Regions from separate parts of the Staphylococcus lutrae genome, predicted to be linked through region 2. Evidence: predicted binding sites of a transcription regulator. Region 2 holds the regulator's gene; the other holds the start of a gene.
What was found. Region 2 encodes NrdR, which represses ribonucleotide reductase genes. Its sites were predicted from a motif close to AACACNATATATNGTGTT; they were not measured.

Region 1: a site for NrdR is predicted at 7,020-7,037, ahead of nrdD (anaerobic ribonucleoside-triphosphate reductase). Genes of this name have one in related genera too.

Annotation. Positions count from the first base shown of each region.
Region 1 covers NZ_CP020773.1:1,051,849-1,062,314, forward strand. The annotation lists gene B5P37_RS04985 (CoA-acylating methylmalonate-semialdehyde dehydrogenase) at 1-1,089, opposite strand, end outside; gene B5P37_RS04990 (DeoR/GlpR family DNA-binding transcription regulator) at 1,293-2,051, shown strand; gene B5P37_RS04995 (fructose bisphosphate aldolase) at 2,243-3,133, shown strand; partial or broken gene B5P37_RS05000 (metal ABC transporter solute-binding protein, Zn/Mn family) at 3,295-4,293, opposite strand; partial or broken gene nrdG (anaerobic ribonucleoside-triphosphate reductase activating protein) at 4,592-5,130, opposite strand; gene nrdD (anaerobic ribonucleoside-triphosphate reductase) at 5,127-6,944, opposite strand; gene B5P37_RS05015 (PTS ascorbate transporter subunit IIC) at 7,370-8,728, opposite strand; gene B5P37_RS05020 (PTS sugar transporter subunit IIB) at 8,747-9,031, opposite strand; gene B5P37_RS05025 (PTS sugar transporter subunit IIA) at 9,034-9,477, opposite strand; gene B5P37_RS05030 (BglG family transcription antiterminator) at 9,490-10,466, opposite strand, start outside.
Region 2 covers NZ_CP020773.1:138,327-148,792, forward strand. The annotation lists gene dnaI (primosomal protein DnaI) at 1-458, opposite strand, end outside; gene B5P37_RS00715 (replicative helicase loading/DNA remodeling protein DnaB) at 455-1,834, opposite strand; gene nrdR (transcriptional regulator NrdR) at 1,838-2,305, opposite strand; gene B5P37_RS00725 (glyceraldehyde-3-phosphate dehydrogenase) at 2,529-3,545, opposite strand; gene coaE (dephospho-CoA kinase) at 3,786-4,406, opposite strand; gene mutM (bifunctional DNA-formamidopyrimidine glycosylase/DNA-(apurinic or apyrimidinic site) lyase) at 4,420-5,292, opposite strand; gene polA (DNA polymerase I) at 5,312-7,936, opposite strand; gene pnpS (two-component system histidine kinase PnpS) at 8,152-9,852, opposite strand; gene B5P37_RS00750 (response regulator transcription factor) at 9,853-10,466, opposite strand, start outside.

The DNA.
Region 1 (10,466 bases), 910 kb from region 2:
TTTGACAAAATAACCTTCCGTTTTATTGTTGTCACGACCATCTAAAACAAGTGTTGCCCCTTCTTCTACACCGATATCGACATATTTCAAAGTTCTTTCTCTATTTTCTTCACGAATGACCGGACCGAGAAAAACATTATCTTCAATACCATTACCAATCACAATATCTTGTGCTGCCTGTACTAATTTTTCTTTAAATGATTCATACACACCTTCTTGTACCGCAACGACTGCCGCTGCCATACACCTTTCTCCAGCTGAACCAAACGCAGCCCCGATGACATCTTTAACCGCCTGATCAAGATCCGCATCATTTAAAATAATCGTATGGTTTTTCGCCCCTGTTAAACATTGCACCCTTTTTAAATGACTTGTCCCTTTTTTATAAACAATTTCTCCAACTGTTTTAGAACCCACGAATGAGATGGCTTTAATATGCGTATTTTCACAAATTCCGTTCACAACATCTACTGTGCCATGCACAACGTTAAATACACCTTTAGGTAATCCTGCTTCCTCCAAAAGCGTAACAATCTGATTGACTAATAGTGGCGTCTTTTCAGAAGGTTTAATGATAAATGTGTTTCCTAATGCAATCGCCATCGGAAACATCCAACATGGGACCATCATTGGAAAATTAAAAGGCGTAATCCCTCCAACGACCCCAACAGGATAACGATAGCTTGTTCCTTCTATATTCGTTGCGATGCTGGATAACGCATCTCCCATCATTAATGTTGGTGCCGCACAAGCAAATTCAACGTTTTCGATACCACGCTGTACTTCTCCTAAAGCTTCTTGTGTATTTTTACCATTTTCTTTAGTAATAATGTCAGCAAGCAATGCTTTGTTCTTAATCAATAACTGTTGAAATTTAAATAAAATACGCGCTCTTTTTGGAACTGGAACATCTTTCCATTTCATAAATGCTTCTTGTGCAATTTCAGCTGCTTCATCTAATTCTTCACGTGTTGAAACGGGGACATAAGCGATCACTTCTTTTGTTGCTGGATTGACAACTTCAATTTTTTCTTCTGACTTGGATTCAATCCATTTTCCACCAATATAATTTTTCAAAAGTTCAGCCATAAAAACTACCTCCCACTTTAGTAAGCGCTTTCAAAAGAAAAGAATAATGAATACATGAGCAACTATTGATAATATATTGGTCATGTATTGATTTTTATTCTAAATGAGGGGGCATTATCTGTCAACACATTGATGAACTTTTGTACTTTTGATTGTTATTCCTCCATTTTTTGGGTATATTCATATTATTGGAGGAATTATTTATGAAAGCGAAACGTATTTTTGAAATTGAACGATTTATCAATGATAAAACAGCAGTCACACTCGATGAACTGAGTCAGCACTTTAATGTTTCGATTAACACCATAAGAAGAGACATTAATCAACTTGTTCATTTAAATAAAGTTAAGAAAGTGTATGGAGGCGTTAAATCTGTCAATACGTCTCATTCAAGTGCCATTGATTTTAATGCACGTAATATCGAATACTCAGAAGAAAAAAAGCATATAGGAAAGTTGGCAGCACAAAAATTAGTTGCAGGTGATGTCGTCTATATTGATACAGGGACGACAACCATGCATATTCTCGACTATGTTGATAAGTCTTTGCCGCTTACAGTGATTACAAATAGCTTGGATGTCATTAATAAAGCCTCACAATTTGATGAAATGGATTTATTTGTTATCGGCGAGCAATTCAAAAAAACAACACGCTCATTTATCGGTATTGATGCACACTCTCTACTAAATAAAATGAACATAGAAAAAGCGTTTATGGCCGCAACAGGGATTAATGTAACCAATGGCCTTAGTAATTCTGAACTTGAAGAAAATGATATTAAACAAATCGTCATGAAAAAAAGCAAACAAAAATTTATTTGTGTGGATTCTAGTAAAATGAACAAAAGTACATTATTGACCTATGCACCACTTGAGTGCGTATGTTCCATTATTACGAACCAGCCACTACCGGATAACATCTCAGAATTTGCGAGTCAACATGACATCGAAGTCTTATATTAAAACGTTTTCATAACACGAATTTAGGTCGACCTAAAAATGTCACAAATGCATGGAATACCGCACTCCCCTTATGTTTAGATTGTTTCGATATCTTTTTCTCAACTTTTTGTCATGTCATTTTATTTGAAACTCGTGTTATCATTCGTCATACTGGAGTTGTTATCATAATGTTTCAAGGAGTGAAAGTCAGTATGAATCAAGTACAATTCGAGAAAATCAAAAATGGAAAAGGGTTTATTGCAGCACTTGACCAAAGTGGTGGCAGTACCCCTAAAGCATTACTCGGTTATGGTGTGACAGAAGACCAATACCACAACGATGATGAAATGTTCAAATTGGTCCATGATATGCGTACACGAATTGTGACATCCCCGTCATTTACTTCAGACAAAATTATTGGTGCGATTTTATTTGAACAAACAATGGATCGTACAGTAGAAGGAAAAAACACGGGTGAATATTTAGCTGATAAAGGCATTGTCCCTTTCTTGAAAGTTGACAAAGGCTTGGCAGAGGTCGATGAAGGGGTTCAACTCATGAAACCTATACCTGACCTAGATCTCCTGCTAGATCGTGCAAATCGCCATAACATCTTTGGTACCAAAATGCGTTCAAACATTTTAGAGTTTAACAAATCAGGTATTGATGCCGTCGTTGCACAGCAATTTGACGTTGCACGACAAATCATCGCAAAAGGGCTCGTACCGATTATCGAACCAGAAGTGAATATTCATGCAGCCCAAAAATCAGATATTGAAGCGTACTTGGCAGAAGTCATCACGCAACATTTAAATCAACTCGGTTCTGAAGACTACGTCATGCTCAAGTTAACAATCCCAACCAAGAAAAATCAATATCAATCATTGATTAATCATCCTAATGTGATTCGTGTTGTCGCATTGTCTGGCGGCTACAGTCTTGAACAAGCCAACGCATTTTTAAAAACAAACGAAGGATTAATCGCAAGTTTCTCTCGTGCTTTAATTAATGATTTGCGTGTCGATCAATCAGACGAAGCATTTGATCAGCTGTTAGGTCAAACGATTGACGCGATTTACGATGCATCCGTCAACAAAGCTTAATTTATAGATGCAAAACATGAATGTGATACACGAAACCCCCTCCACGAAACGTGAGGGGGTTTTTGAATGGCGCTCATGTCATAGTTTTACTATTTACAATTTAAAAATGCCCCTATCCTACCGTTCATCACGGTATCGTAGGGGCACAAGCCACTTTAATGTTTATGCGTTAATGCTTTTTCAATATTTTTCACATTTTCTCTCATCAACGATTGATATGTGGCATCTTTCGCTTGGTCATCTGTCACCGCTTCCATATTATTAAACTTCAATGGCTCGGCTTTTGTTTCTTTGCGAATCGTATCTGTCACTTTATTCGCGACATTTTCTTCATAAAGAATATATTTTGCATCGATATCATTAATTTCTTTTACAATTTCAGTTAATTGTTTTTGTGATGGATCTTCAGCACTTAAACTTTGAACCCCTTTTTGTTCAAAGCCATAACGTTTAGCAAGATAACCTAATGACTCATGTGAAATGAATACAGACTCGCCTTGGTGATCTTTCGTCGCTGCCTTCAAGTCTTTATCAATACCCTCTAAATCTTTCAATAGTTTATCCGCATTCTCTTGATATTCTTTTTTATGATCTGGGTCGCGTTTAATTAACTCATCACGAATCGCTGTCACAAATTTTTCGTCCAATTGAGGATCTAACCATACATGCGGGTCATACGTACCATGGCGATGTCCGTGTTCATCATGATCTGCGTGGTCATGATCGTGGTCGTCTTCTTTTTTGCCCGCTTCACCATGTTCATGTTCGTGCTCGTGTTCATCCTTTATTAATACACCTTTATCGATATGATCTTCTAACGACAATTTATGATCATCTTTTTTAATCGCATCTGCAATTTTCTCTGCAACTGGATCTAAATCATCACCTGTATATATGAATAAATCCGCTTTACTTGCCTCGACAATATCCTTTTGTGACGGTTCAAAATCATGTAAGTCCGCCCCTTTTGGATAAATAGAATTTACTTCTACGTGCTCGCCACCAATTTGTTTAACAAAAGATTGTAATGGAAATACAGTCGTTGTTACTTTAAGTTGCCCTTTTGATGATGTTTTTTCTTTTTCATTTCCATTACCACATGCTGCAAGAATTATACTCGATAAGAGTATTGTTCCCAATACTTTCAATACCTTTTTCATTATGGGTTCTCCTCCTCGTCCGATAGTAATCATTACGATTTAAAATTATACGCCAATCTTTGTAGAAGTGCAACAGACTTTTTATTTCTTTCTTCATTGTCTTATGTTAAAATAGTCTATTTTAAAGTGTCGCTCCTAAAAAATTTACCGTGGCTTTTAATCCAAAAAATTAGAGCTAGGTCATGATGGCCTAGCTCCGTATAATGGAACGATTCACTTTATCTTCATGTCGTTTCGTATATCCACGACAGTGCAAATAGGTGGTCTCGCTAACGGTTATTGTCCAGTATTTAGACGTTTATTCTATGTAAATGGCATGACTCAATTGCTCGGTCGATAACCATGCATTCACATCGATGACACGTTGATTGAGTGACCCTTTATAAGGCAAATTCGGTCGATACAATGACTGAATAAACATTCCGTCTACAATGACATCCGCTTGGCGTAACAATGCAGTACGTTCATCATTGGCATGCCATAAATACTCAAATAAAAATCCTGTCCACACCCACAGCGTCTTATGTTCACCATACCGTTCGCGGAAGGCTCGAACGAGAGGCATGACAACTTTTAAGTTACAAAATGGTTCGCCCCTAAAATACTCAGTCCTGCAATATAATCTGGTTCACATGCCGCAATCACTTCCGAAATTACCGCTTCTGTCGCTTCTTCACCATAACGAAAATGTTGTGCTGCCACGTTATAGCAGCCTTGACACTGAAATGGGCACCCTGATACATACACACTACACCGCACACCTTCTCCATCGACAAAGCTTTGATACTCTATCTTTGCAATGTATCCCGCACCTGCTGATACCTTTAATGCATTCATGAGGATTGAACCTTCATGTGTTTGACACGTGCACACATTTCTTTATGACGCCCTTCAATAGTTGGACGTTGCACAGGATTACCGAGGTAACCACATGTCCGCTTAACGACATCTACCGTTTCAGGGTCTTGATTGCCACATTCGGGACAACGATAACCGGTCGGCGTCGTATCAAAATCACCTTCGTAACCACAAGCATAACAACGATCAATCGGAATATTCGTTCCTAAGTAACTCACACGGTCATACGCATAATCCCAAACCGTCTCAAGGGCCTTGACATTGTGATCTAACTTCGGATATTCACAATAATGAATATAACCCCCACTCGCAAGGTACGGATAATCTTTCTCAAAATCTAACTTTTCAAATGGCGTTACATCTTTACGAACATCATAATGAAATGAATTTTGATAATAACCTTTGTCCGTAATATCTGCAATGTCTCCAAACGCTTCTCGGTCTAGACGACAAAATCGATCAGTCAATGATTCACTCGGTGTACTATAGATACTGAACCAAATATCATACATCGCTGTCCATTCATGTTGATACGTCTGCATATGTTTTAATATATCCAACGTAAACGCCTTTGCTTCTGGAATCGTCTCCCAATTCGGTCCAAAAAAGACTGTGGCCGCTTCGTACAAACCAATATACCCCATAGAAATGGTCGCCCTTTGCTGATTGAAAAAAGTATCTACAGGGTCTTCTTCGTTTATCCGATATTTAAAAGCACCCCGCTTATATAAAATTGGTGCATTGTTCGGCACCGCTTCTTTCACTCGTGCAATTCGATAAACAAGCGCATCATGAAGGACTTGCATCCGTTCATCAAATAAGGACCAAAAGCGGGTCATATCTCCAGCAGATTCAATCGCAATACGCGGAATGTTCAAAGTCACGACACCTAAATTACAACGGCCATCATTTTCATATTCGCCTTTCGTATTTTGCCAAGCAGGTAAAAAAGAGCGACATCCCATAGGCGCCTTAAAATCTCCAAGTAATTCGACTGTCTTATCATAATTGAGGATATCTGGATACATTCGCTTCATCGCGCATTCTAATGCTAACTGTTTAATATCATAGTTTGGATCAGTCGGTGCAAGATTCGTCCCTCTCTTAATCGAGAATACCAACTTTGGAAAAATGGCTGTAATCCTGTCTTTACCGAGGCCTTTAATTCGCGTTTTTAAAATTGCCGCTTGTACTTTGCGACTGAGCGTATCTAATCCAAGTCCAAAACCTAGCGTGACAAAAGGGGTCTGCCCATTTGAAGTATACAGTGTATTGATTTCATACTCTAAACTTTCAATCGCATCTTCTATATCTTGTGTCACACGTTCGTCAACATACGCTTCTACTTGATCGGCTTTGACAAATTTTTGCGCGACATCACGGTGTTTCGCTTCATTAAAGCGCGCATAATGGCTTAATAATTCATCAACACGGTCAATGGTACACCCACCATACTGGCTACTTGAAACGTTCGCAATAATTTGGACTAATTGTGCAGATGCCGTTTGAATGGAGTGGGGTGACGTCACTTGCGCATTGCCGATTTGAAATCCATTCGCTAACATCCCTTTTGCGTCAATAAGACAACAGTTCGTTAAAGGCTGAAATGGGTGATAATCTAAATCGTGGAAATGGATTTCCCCTTTTTGATGTGCCTCAGCGACGTGCGGAGGCAACAAGTGTTGTAGCGCATACGTTTTTGAAACAACACCCGCTGTGAGATCACGCATTGTTGAGAAAGTTTCACTATCTTTATTCGCATTTTCATTCACTATCGTCGGATCTTTTGTCATTAAACCTGTTAATTGCTTTTCCAGTTGTGTCAAAATATCACTCTTTTCTATATATAGTGTCTCAATTCAATAATAAACACTATATGTTGTGTTTATCAAATGATATCTGCATTTTTAACCGATTTGTCATTTCTTTATTAACATTATGTGAACAAAGCATTGTAGCACAGAAAACTCTAACTTAAAATACATCGTATCAAAGCATTTGCACGCTGGCATAGGCAACACATTTTTAAACCATCATTTATAATAGACTCAACTTTCTTCATTTTAATAACACAGCGGTTGGTCATTGAACATAAAAACCCCTCACACTGTCTATACTTGTGTGAGGGATGAGGCGCTGTCATATGCTAGTCGTGCATCAATGACATCAATGTACCATAAATGACAGCCTATTTCTTATTGCATCGCTTCAATCCACTTTATTGTGTCATATTCGTTTTGTGCGTACTGCGCTTCTGTAAAAAGATGGCAACAATCGCGACAATGACCACACCTACAACTAAACCGATTGCACCTAGAAACTTCACAATATTACCAAATATAATCCCAACGACTAAAAAATCTGTATCAGAGAATGTTGTCGAAGCCAGACCTAAATCTCCTAAAAACGGTAAAAATAACAATGGCAAGAATGTAATCAGTATCCCATTTAGTACAGAGCCTGCCACTGCCCCTTTGATTCCTCCACGTGCATTACCAAAAACTCCAGAAGTCGCACCTAAGAAGAAGTGCGGTACCACGCCTGGCAAAATGACCACACCACCAATGACAAACATCATCAACATTCCAATGACGCCTGTCATAAAACTCACGAAGAAACCTATAAGCACTGCATTTTGTGCATATGGAAAAACAATCGGACAATCTAAAGCAGGTTTTGCATGGGGGACTAATTTTTCCGATATCCCCTTAAATGCCGGAACAATTTCTGCTAAAATCAAGCGTACTCCTGTCAAAATAATAAAAACGCCTGCCGCAAATGTCACACCTTGAATTATAGAAAACACAATGAAATTTTGACCTTTACTGATTTCTTCATGAACATATCCAATGCCAGCAAACAAACTAGCGATGAGATAAAGGATAATCATAGTCAGTGAAATACTGATTGTACTTTCTCTTAAAAAGCTCAGTCCTTTTGGAAACTTCATCTCTTCTGTTGACTTAGAATGACCTTTAAACAGCTTCCCTATTTCACCAGCTGCCCAGTAACTGACCGTCCCGAAATGACCGAGCGCTACTTGGTCATTACCCGTTATTTTTTGCATTGTCGGCTGTGCCAATGCTGGAAATACGGCCATAATTAAACCTAAAATCACTGCACCTAACACCACAGTCCAAGTCCCATTAATGTGACCGACTGTTAAAATAATGGCTAAAAATGCTGCCATATAAAATGTATGGTGACCCGTTAAAAAGATAAATTTCAGATTGCTTAATCGTGCAATGAGTATATTCACTAACATCCCAAAGACCATAATAAGCGCCGCCGTTGTCCCATATTTTTCGAGTGCAATTGAAATGATCGCCTCATTGTTTGGAACAACCCCTTGTACACCAAATGCGTGTTGAAAAATCTTACCAAACGGCTCTAAGGATTGAACGACGACCCCTGCACCAGCACTTAACACTAAAAATCCTAAAACCGTTTTGATGGTTCCAGTAGTCGTCACACTTGCAGGCTTTTTCTGTACAACTAAACCAATAAAAGCAATGAGTGCAACGAGTATTGCCGGCTGGCTCAATATGTCTACGATAAAGTCAAGTATTGATTGCATAGCTGACACCCCTTATTATTAAATCCATTTCAATGCTTTAAATTTATCTGTTAACTTCATTTCCAATTCTTGTTGATCCAATATATTATCCAACACAAGTACCTCGCCTAAACGCTGTGCATTCTCTTCCAAATCTCTGCCACAAATGAATAAATCCGCCATTTCAGGACTCGCTGTCATAATATCACTATGATCTACTTCAACCGACTGCTTCAAATCCAGATTTTTCAAAACGGCTTCAACATTCATTTCAACCATAAAACTACTCCCTAAACCATGACCACATACAACTAAAATTTTCATCTTTATTCCACTCCCTTTATAATTGTTGTCATTTCATCAACATGCTGACTTTGTAATAATTGTTGGACCGCGTGCGCATCACTCAATACTTTTGCGAGGTCCTGTAAAACTTCTATGTGCGAATGATTGTCGACCGCACTCAGCACAAAAATTAATCGTGCGAAGTGACTTTCTTGCCCAAAATCAATAGGTTCGCGCAACTTCAATAAACTGATCCCAACTTTGTGTACTTCTCCATTCGGTCTCGCATGTGCAATGGCGATATTCGGTGCGACTACAATATAAGGCCCATATTTATACACACTTTCAATCATTGCTTCCACATAAGCTGTATTAAAATATCCTTGGTTCAAAAGTGGTTGCGCTGCTTCTTTAATTGCGGTCTCCCAAGAATCCACTTTTTCTCTCACATTGATTTTGTCTTTGGTCAGCATTTCTAACGCCATCCTAATCCTCCTTTATGCATTATTGTTCAGTTGCTGGATGAATGCGTCTAAATCCCCACTCAAAAGCTGATTTCGTATCGTATCGTCCATCAACAAATCGCTCAATACTTTCATCGCCGTTAAATGTTTTTGTGGTCCATCTGTCGCCAATCCAATGATGACTTTAATAGGGTCAAAATGGGTATGCTGAAATGGCACACCGACTTCAAAATAAAGCAACGTCATACCAACACCATTTAAAACTTGTCGTGTCCCGCCATGAATCAGTGCGATATGAGGACTTATAGCCATGTAAGGACCAAATTCATCCAATTTATTTATAATTTCATCTTTATATTTTTCAGTGACAATCTTGTTCTGTTCGAGTGGCTCGATGCTCGCCGCGATGGCTTCATTGCGATTCATTTTCCTCTTAACTTTGATAATATGTGCAGGCTTCAACACGTCTTTTAACGCCGGACCTTGTTGGGTCAGATGCGCGACAAACTGCTCCCGCTGCTGATTAATCACATCATTGAGTTTTTCTCTATCACGCTTATTCAAAAACGGAGTCACTTCAATACACTCAATCGCTTTCAATTGAATAGGTACGGTTGTCACAACATAATCCACGTAACGTGCTTTTAACTGCGCTTCATCAATTTGATACAATGAATAAGCATCTAAAATATCAAATTCAGGATAAATTTTGTGCATTCTTTCTTTTAAAAGTTGTGACGTGCCAATACCTGAACCGCATAGAAGAACAATTTTTATCTTTCGTTCTTTATGTTGTGCTAACCTTTCAATAGAAGAAGCGACATGTAAAGTTAAGTAGGCAATCTCATCTTCTGTGAAAGTGACCTGATACAATTCTTCAAAAATCCAGCTATAACGTGTAATCACTTCCGTCAATTCCGGATAATTTGTATAAATTTCATTTTTAATAGGATTATGTTGAACGAATTGGTATGTTAAACGATTTAAGGCGGGTGTGAGATGTAAAAATA
Region 2 (10,466 bases):
ATAATCGCATCAATTAAATCATCCAGTTGCATCGCTAAATCTAAACGATTGCGTCGCGTCATATAGATGTCTTTAATTTTTGCATTTAATGTATCTGGATGCATATGAAATGATGTAATCATACTTTTATCATTTTGTTCTTCCTCATACCTGATTTTACATGGACATGGCTTGTAACGAATTTTAATCCGTTGTTGATCAATATAAAGCTCTGGAATATGACCTTTAACAAAATTCGGGCAGTTTTCATACGTATGTGAACCATCATAACACGTTTGTTGATCCTTATATTCTTGTAAAATGTTTAAATCTTCATCAATCATACGTTGCGTGACTTCAGCCTGATGTTCTGTCAAAAATGCTTTAATATTAGGATCAGATAGGACTTGTTTTTTTATTTTCTGGATTCTTTTTTCGATATCTGAGTTTCGCCCTATAATATTGTTAAAATGCTTCATTTATCTTCACCTGCCCTCTTCTTTCTCTCCAATTTTTTTAGAAATGCTGCACGATCTTTTTCCAATGCTTCTTGATCTTCTTCTTTTTGCGCATATTCTTCAGGATGCGTAATCCAACGGGGTTGCTTGTCCAATGTTTGACGGCGTGTACTGCTTTGTTTTAATTTGTATTGATCATAATGCCGCTCTTTCGATTTTTCTTGATTTTTTTGAACTTCCATTGCTTTTTTATATGCTGAACGCGCATCATGCACACCGCTTTTTTTCCAAGTTGAAGCAACTGAATAAACATACTTTTCCGGTAGTTGATTATCCGTTTTTTGCATAACAAATTGTAATAGAATGTTGATGACCCCGAAATTAAATCCTTCTCGTCGCATGAGCTCTTCAATCATTTCTTTCTGATAACGGGGCGGTTCTGACCCGCCGTAATCTGTCAACATCACAACGGGGCTCGTTTGGTCCATGAGTGAAAACCACTCCTCCCAATTAGTCACATTGATTTGATGTTCATCTTCGTTGGATTCAGAGGGGTTAAGGTGCGTTGCTTGAGGTTGAAGGACCGGCAATGACTGTTGATGTTCCATTAAATAATAACTTTGTGCTTGTTTTCTCAAATTGGCCACAGACAGCGATTGATCCGCATTCAGCGCCTTTAAAATAATTGATTTCATCACATCTGGAGACAAGCGATACAATGTCGCTAACTGGATGATTAACGACTTCGTTGGTTCTGATAAAATGGCTTGACTGACATAGTGTGTTTGCAACATGTCTGCTAACAGTTCAAAATCAAAAGTCACATCCGTTAAATCAATACCATGATATTGCGCTTCCTTTAATTGATGATCTGCAGCAAATGCTTGTTGCTTAGGTACTTTAAAAACATCTGTGAATTTTTTTGTTACATCAGTAAAACCTGACAAATCACACTTTGTGGGTAAAAATCTTTTTTTAATCGTATGATAACGTTCTTGTCCAACAGCCTGATAAAAATAAATCGATAGCATCGGGTCATTGAAAAAACGTTCCGGAGTCGGTGGTGGTAGCAACTCATAAACAAACTGCGTCGTATTTTCATTTTGGCGTACATACGTTTTTAACAGCCCGATTCCTTCTAATAAATCTATAAATTCTCTAAAATGGCTGAGGCTCATCTTCATCTCTGACATAATCGTATAATGTGTATAACCTTGGTCAAATGACGTGGATTCAAATTGATTTAAAAACTGATAGACACCGATTGCTTCCGGACCTATTAATGGCGTAAATAATCGACTTAAAATATCATAGTGGACAGCGTGATATTGAAATTGACGCATCACTATAAAACCGTCATGTGGATGTAACTGATTGGGGTAGTTAAATTGATTCATGCGTTATTCACTCCGCTTATTTTCTTTCAAAATCCCTTGCATTGAACGCAACAACTGATCCACATCTTTAAACTCACGATAAACCGAAGCAAAGCGCACATATGAAACTTGGTCAACGTGCATGAGCAAATCCATCACATACTCGCCAATATCCCTTGAGGAAACTTCAGCTATCCCTGCTTCTCGAAGCTGCCATTCCACTTGATTTGTAATGGATTCCAGCTGTTCAAAGCGAACGGGTCGCTTTTCACATGACCGAACTAAACCATTTAAAATTTTTTCTCTATTAAATTGTTCTCGCGTACCATCTTTTTTTACAACGATAAGCGGACTCATTTCTATATGTTCAAAAGTAGTGAAACGTGTACCACAATTGTCACATTCACGTCTTCTTCTAATTGCATTCATATCATCGGCATGTCTCGAATCCACAACACGAGACTGGGTATGATTGCATTTCGGACATTTCACGACTTTCTCACCTTCTTAGTTTTAAATTTTGTTTTATTATACTATAAAAGATGCCATTTCAAAAGTTATGACGTTCTCGTTCACGATAAGTGTATTTAGAAATTTGTTTCACGTTTCATTCAATCACAGTGCTTTAAATGAGCGATTTGTGTGGTCAACAACAAAAGACACAAAGCTAAAACGCCGATGTCTGACCTCACCGACGTTTTAGCTTTGTCATCTATTATTGTGCGACTTTTGTAGAAATCTGTGCCGCAATCATTTGTAACACATCAATAACACGATTAGAGTAACCCCATTCATTATCATACCAAGCAAGTACTTTAACTTTATGCGATCCCATGACGATTGTTGACGGCGTATCCACAATGGCAGAGTGTGCATCCGTAGTAAAATCATCAGAGACTAATGGTTCATCAGAAACAGCAACAACGCCACCTAAATCATTGCTTTGAAAAATTTCATTGACTTGTTCTTTCGTGACAGGTTGTTTCAAATCTACGACTAAATCCACAAGGGATACATTTTTTGTAGGTACTCTTAACGCCATTCCATGGAGTTTTCCTTCAAGTTCAGGTAATACAAGGGCGAGTGCTTTCGCCGCACCTGTTGAAGTCGGAATAATACTTTCGAAAGCGGCACGTGCACGACGTAAATCTTTATGTGGATTGTCCAAATTATTTTGATCATTTGTCACCGCATGAACCGTTGTCATCAGACCATTTTCAATACCGAAATGATCATTTAGCAATTTGGCAACAGGTGCAAGACAATTTGTCGTACATGAAGCGTTGCTAAAAATATCATATCGCATCGCATCCAACGCTTGATCGTTCACACCTTTAACGATCGTTTGGACGTCGCCGCCTTTTGAAGGTCCTGTTAATATAACCTTTTTAGCCCCTGCACGGATATGTGCTTGCGCTTGATCACCATGATTAAATTTGCCAGTCGCTTCCACCACGACATCAATATTTAAGTCCTTCCACGGAAGATTTTCAGGATTACGATCTGAGACGAGTTGGATTTTTTTACCATTTACGACAATTCCCGCTTCAGTCGCCTCAACAGTCTGGTTAAAACGTCCGTGTGTCGTATCGTACTTAATGAGATGTGCAATCGTTTCAGGTGGATAGCTCGCATTAATTGCAACGACCTCTATATCTTCTCGATTTAATGCCACTCTTAAAACCATACGGCCAATTCGCCCTAGACCGTTTATCGCAATCTTTGTCGTCATGTTAAAAGCACTCCTTAAATATTATGTTATACTTATGATTAATAGTATAACATAATAACGCGATATTAACAGTGATTTTTATGATAATTTTATCTTATTACAGATGATTATGACATACAATATGTTATAGAACCCATAAATCAAGGGTGAGACACACAAAGTCTCACCCTTGATTGCTATATGATTTAAAATTGCGATATGATCACTACATTCAAGATATCCTCAAAACATCTGCATTGATTAAATTTCTTCTTGATGATGTGGCGTTAAATAACCTTTATCTGCTAAGACACGTTCTAAATTTTGTTTTAACTCTAACTTTGTACCTAAATTATCAATCACAACATCGGCCATACGGCTTTTTTTATCAATCGAAATTTGACTATAAATCCTTGCCTTAGCATCTTCAATTGTCAATTGATTCCGTGCCATTAGTCGATCGATTTGAATGGGTTCAGACGCGTAAACCAACCATACTTCATCAACAGTTTCTTCCAGACCATTTTCAAACAATAATGGAATATCCATGATGACATCGTAACCTTCTGATAAATATTGATCACGTTCTTGTGACATCATTTCTTTGACATAAGGATGGACGATCGCATTCAATTGGTTTCTTTTTTCATCATCATAAAAAACTTGGCTTCCTACGTAAACACGATTCATCTCTCCGTCTTCAGTAATGGCTTCATCCCCAAATAATGCGTGAACTTTTTTTAAGCCTTCCGAACCTTTTGCCACTGCTTTTCTCGCTGCGACATCGGCATCCACAATTTTAAACCCATGTATCGCTAATAATTCTGCTACTGTCGATTTTCCAGTAGCAATGCCACCTGTTAATCCAATGACTTTTGGCATACTTCCACCTACCTTAACTTTGGCAATTTGGACAAAAATGTGTATTGCGCCCTGCAATCGTAACGGTATGAACGATAGATTGACAATCAGAACATTGTTTTTGTTGATACACTTTTAAATGATTTTGCATCGTTCCGCGTTGCCCATCCGCATGGACATAATCTGACACACTTGTCCCGCCGTTTAAAATTCCCATTTCTAACACTTTTACAACACTATTAAATACTTTTGTCTTTTGTTCAATGTTTAACGTGCTTACTTTCTTCTCTGGGTGTATACGTGCATCAAACAGTGCTTCACATGCATAAATGTTGCCACATCCAGAGATCACGCGATGATCAAGTATTAACGCTTTGATTGCTTTATGACGATATTTTTTCTCACTACTTTTAGTAAGAAAATGCGCTAAAGCATCCGGCGCAAATGGTTCTGGCGCGATTTCTAATATAGAAGGGTATTCACTTAAATTGGCAACATTACGGATTTCACCAAAACGACGAATATCAGCGTAGACCAACTTCACGCCGTTGTCGAGTTGAAAAATCACTTGCCAATGCTTTCTGAAATTTGGAATCTTAATCTCCTCGAGTGAGTGAACAACGAAAAATGCACCAGCCATTCCTAAATGGGAAATCAATATACGTTGATGCACACCATTTTGCAATTGGAATAAAATATATTTACTACGGCGTTGGACATCCGTAATGACATAGCCACACGTCTGTTGTTCAAATTCCGAAAGACCCATTCCTTTGATAATCGTTGCTTTACCTTGCGTTTTTCCCGCTTGTACCGGTTTAGAAAATGTAACGTCTATAATTTTCTGGTGTAAAATATGCGGTGTGATACCTCTTTTCACATGTTCTACTTCTGGTAATTCTGGCATTGAATGTCTACCCTACTTTCTATTTTGCATCATACCATGTTTGACCATAGTCTGATTCGACACTTAATGGAACGTCTAATTTTACAGCATTTGCCATAATATCTTCAACAAATTTGCTAAATGCCTCGACTTCATTTTTCGGTACTTCAAAGATTAATTCATCATGAACTTGTAATAATAACTTGGCATGAAACGACGTTTGTTGTACTTCTTGATGAAAATTTACCATCGCCAGTTTGATGATATCTGCCGCACTTCCTTGTATAGGTGAATTCATCGCTGTTCGTTCAGCAAACCCACGTTTATTGAAATTTCGACTTGTAATGTCAGGAATGTAACGACGACGCTTCAGTAATGTTTCAACATAACCGTTTTGTTTCGCATCTTGAACAATGCGGACCATATAATCTTTCACCCCAGGGAAATGATTCAAATAGTCATCAATAAATTGTTGCGCTTCTTTACGTGTAATACCTAAATTTTGGCTTAAACCATAGTCACTAATGCCGTAAACAATGCCAAAGTTAACTGCTTTCGCTTGCCTTCTCATTAAAGACGTGACATTTTCCGCATCGACATTAAATACTTTCATTGCTGTCGTCGTATGAACATCCTCATTTTCAATGAATGCTTGTTGTAATGTCGGATCGCCAGTAATATGCGCCAAAACACGTAACTCGATTTGTGAATAATCCGCTGCTAAAATCACATAATCATCATGAGTTGATTTAAAAGCTTTACGTATTTTGCGTCCTTCTTCTAAACGAATAGGTATATTTTGAAGATTCGGATCTAGAGATGAGAGACGTCCCGTTTGAGCTAAAGTTTGATTGAAACGCGTATGAATACGTTGATCATCCCATATCACCTTTTGCAAACCTTCCACGTATGTCGATTGTAATTTTGATAACGTACGATACGTTAAAATATTGTCAATTATCGGATGTTCACCTTGTAATTTCTCGAGCACGTCTACAGCAGTAGAATATCCCGTTTTCGTCTTTTTAATGACAGGAAGTTTTAACTTCTCAAATAAAATGACACCGAGTTGCTTCGGTGAATTAATATTAAACGTTTCTCCCGCTTGCTCATGAATTTCCGCTATTAATTGATCAATTTGCGTTTGTAGTGTCCCTTCCATGTCCTTAAGTGTCTCAATATCCGTGTGAATGCCGGTATATTCCATTTCACTTAAAATCAATGCGAGCGGTAACTCAATGTCTGACAATAGCTGTGTTTGTTCATGAGCATTTAAAATTTCCATCATTTGAGGCTGTACAACATTGATGCTCTCTAAAATAGAAGCAACATGTTGATTCAGCTGTTCATCTTCAGGAATATGGTAGGATTTCCCTTTACCATAAACTGATACGTCAGCTTGAACATGCGTATTATCGAAATGACTCATCACTGAGTGGACATCGTCAATCGTTCGTGAAGGATCAATAATATAACTCGCAAGCATCGTATCAAATGCAACATTGTTAATCACGATATCTGCACGTTTCATAGCAATATACGTCTTTTTAGCGTCATGGACATATTTAAGCGTCTCTTCATCAGCAAGCCACTCGAGTAAACTTGGAAATTCATGAATTTGATTGAAAGGAATAATCCAAAATTGTTGTCCATCAAATAAACCAAACTTAAGTAATTCATCTTTTAAATAGTGTGGACCAGCAATTTCAACATGGATGGCCGCTTCTTTAAGCTGCTTAAAATCTATTTGAGTCATATCGTGACCCACGGTGTACGTTTTTGATGTCTGCTTTTCAGTATCCACTTCGATACCTTCGAGTAATTGACGAAATTCTAAAATCTTAAATAATTCTATTTTATCAGTCTCATCCACTTGATCAGGCAATCGAATGTCGTTTAATGAAATCTCAATTGGACTCTCGCAGTTGATTGTTGCTAACGTCTTACTCATCAGTGCGTCATCACGACTGTTTTCAAGTTTTTCTTTTAATTTTTGACCGGAAACTTGTTCCAAATGGTCATAAACACCTTCAACTGTTCCAAATGAATTGAGCAGTTTTAATGCTGTTTTTTCGCCAACGCCTGCAACACCCGGAATATTATCAGAACTATCTCCCATCAAACCTTTTAAGTCAATAATTTGTGAAGGTGTCAATCCATTATACTTTTCAGCAATAAATGCCGGTGTATAGTGATCCACCTCTGTAACACCTTTTTTCGTATAATAGATTGTCACTTTATCCGTCGCCAATTGCGTCAAATCTCGATCTCCTGTAATAATCACAGTCTCCATACCTAAGCGATTTGCTTCTTGACTTAACGTACCAATAATATCGTCCGCTTCATAATTTTCCAATTCATACCATTGAATTTGATAGGCCTCTAAGAGCTGACGAATGTATGGAAATTGTTCACTTAATTCTGGTGGTGTTTTTTGACGTCCCCCTTTATAGTCTTGGTAGGTCGCATGGCGAAACGTTGTTTTTCCTGCATCAAAAGCGACCAAAAAATGTGTTGGTTGTTCTTCCTTTAATATCTTTTCTAACAAACGCGCAAAACCATAAATTGCATTTGTATGAATTCCAGCTTTATTTTTCAATAGTGGTAAAGCATAAAAAGCTCGGAAACTTAAACTATTACCATCAATTAATATAAGTTTATCCACATTTTTCCCTCCATCGCGCTTTGCTTTTATTTTATCACAATCCCGTCATCACATGTCGATATTATCGCCTTCAATCTCATCGCATCACTTTATCATTCGACTCTACACGAGAAACACGGACAAGCTCAGCGATACAGCATAATGTTTGACATGAAAAAATCGGAAAAGTGAAATCACATCTTTCATTCCACTTTTCCGATTGACTATCGTCCTTATTATTCTGGCAAAATCACTTTAAATTTTGAACCTTTATTCAGTTCGGATTCAACTTCAATCCGTCCTTGATACGCTTCAACAATATGTTTTGTTATAGACAAACCTAAACCTGTACCACCAGAGTCACGACTTCTCGCTTTATCGACGCGGTAAAATCGTTCAAAAATACGATACTTCTCCTCTTCTTCAATACCAATCCCTTGATCAATCACTTCAATTATGGATTGATGTTGTTCTTGATATACGGCTAAAGTGACCGTTCGATTTTTAGGTGAATAATTGACCGCGTTTGATAATAGATTGACTATCACTTGTAAAATTTTATCTTCATCCGCCATTGTCATGACGTGCGGTTTAATTTGATTAATCAGTTGAATAGATTTTTCACTGGCTAAAGGTTGAATGACTGAAAGAGCGGATTGCGCCACTTCTGATAAATGAATAGAATGCTTTTCCAATGTTGAGTTTTGTTCTATTTTAGATAAATCTAACAAATCTTCTACTAAGGACTGAATCCGATTCGATTCTTTCAAAATAATATTTAAAAACATATCTAATGACGCTTCATCATTTTTCGCACCATCAATCAATGTCTCTGTAAAGCCTTTCATTGATGTAATCGGTGTCTTAAGCTCATGGGAAACGTTGGCGACAAATTCACTCCGCAAGTTTTCCAATTTTTTCAATTTTGTAATGTCATGTAACACGATGACCATGCCTTGTAAGTACTTTTTAGACCGAGACAATATCGGAACACAGGACGTATCAAAAAACTTCTGGTGTATATGGTTGACGTGTATCTCTATTTGATGATAAACCGATTTTTCAGTCCGAAAGCCTTCCACGACAAGTCGCTTAATCGTAGGATGTAAATATTGCTCGTAATCTTGATTTTCTACATTCGTCGATTGATTAAAAATTTCATAATAGGTTTGGTTCGCAATCACGATTTTACCGTTTTTATCTATCATTAAAATTGCACTCGGTATATTTTCTAACGTCGTCACAAGTCGATTTCGTTGCATTTTTTGTTCACTGTTCAATTGCTCTAAACGTCGTGCAAGCACATTAATTGTGACATACAATTCACGCATTTCTTTAACGCTACTTTCAGGGACACGGACACGAAAATTACCTTCTGTTAATAATGAGGCTGCATAGGATACTTCATTAATCGGTTGGATATAAGTTCGATTGATATACCGTACAGTAAAAAAGATTAATGCTAATATAATCATACCCACTAATATAAGATACTTCCAAAACTGTAATTGGAGTTCATATACCATCTCATAGTGTCCCGCAATCATCAAAATCGTCTGACCTTGTTGGTATCCAAATTGATAGCGTCGCTTTTTACCATCTAATTCATAAACAGGTTGCGTATTTTCGAGTTGCCGAAAAATATGATCTTGCTCCCCTACAACGGGCAGGCTACGATCCCCTTTATATTCTGCCTTGTGTTGATGATCAATCAACGTAATGTTTACATTGTAAATTTCAGCTAATTTCTGAATGCGTGCATCGGCCCCATCTTGATGTAATGATAAAATTTGTTCAGCATCTTTTAACAGCAATTTCTTTTCGTATGCTTCGGTTTTAGTATATATACTATTATGTACAATAAATCCTAATAAGAGAAAACTTACAACAGTAATTGTTGTAAGTATGATTAAAAGTTTATGATAAAATTTAATCATCTATTTAGGCCTCTCCAATTTGTAACCTAAGCCCCGCACTGTTTTAATCAATTGCGGTTGCTTCGGATTTTCCTCCAACTTTTCACGCAAATGACTAATGTGTACATCAACGATACGTGAATCGCCTGCGAACTCATAATTCCAAACAGAGTTCAACATATGTTCACGCGTAATTACACGACCTTGTCTCTCCACCAAATATAAAAGGAGTTCAAATTCTTTAGGTGTCAATTCCAACAACGTATCATTTTTATAGACTTCAAAAAAATCGGGGCGAATACGAATATGACCAATCACAATATCCTCGTCCTCTTCTTCATGTCGAGAAGAATCGACTAAAGAAGCACGTCTTAAAATCGCTTTCACACGCGCAACAACCTCTCTCGGCGAAAACGGTTTTGTCATATAATCATCTGCCCCTAGCTCTAGTCCAAGTACACGATCAAATTCATCATCTTTGGCTGTCAACATGAGAATTGGCACTTGGTTTTTATCTGAGCGAATCGTTTTGCATACTTCAATACCATCTTTTTTAGGCAACATCACATCTAAAACAATCAAGTCCGGTTTCGTCTCTTTCTCTTTTTGTAACGCTTCCTCCCCATCTTGAGCCA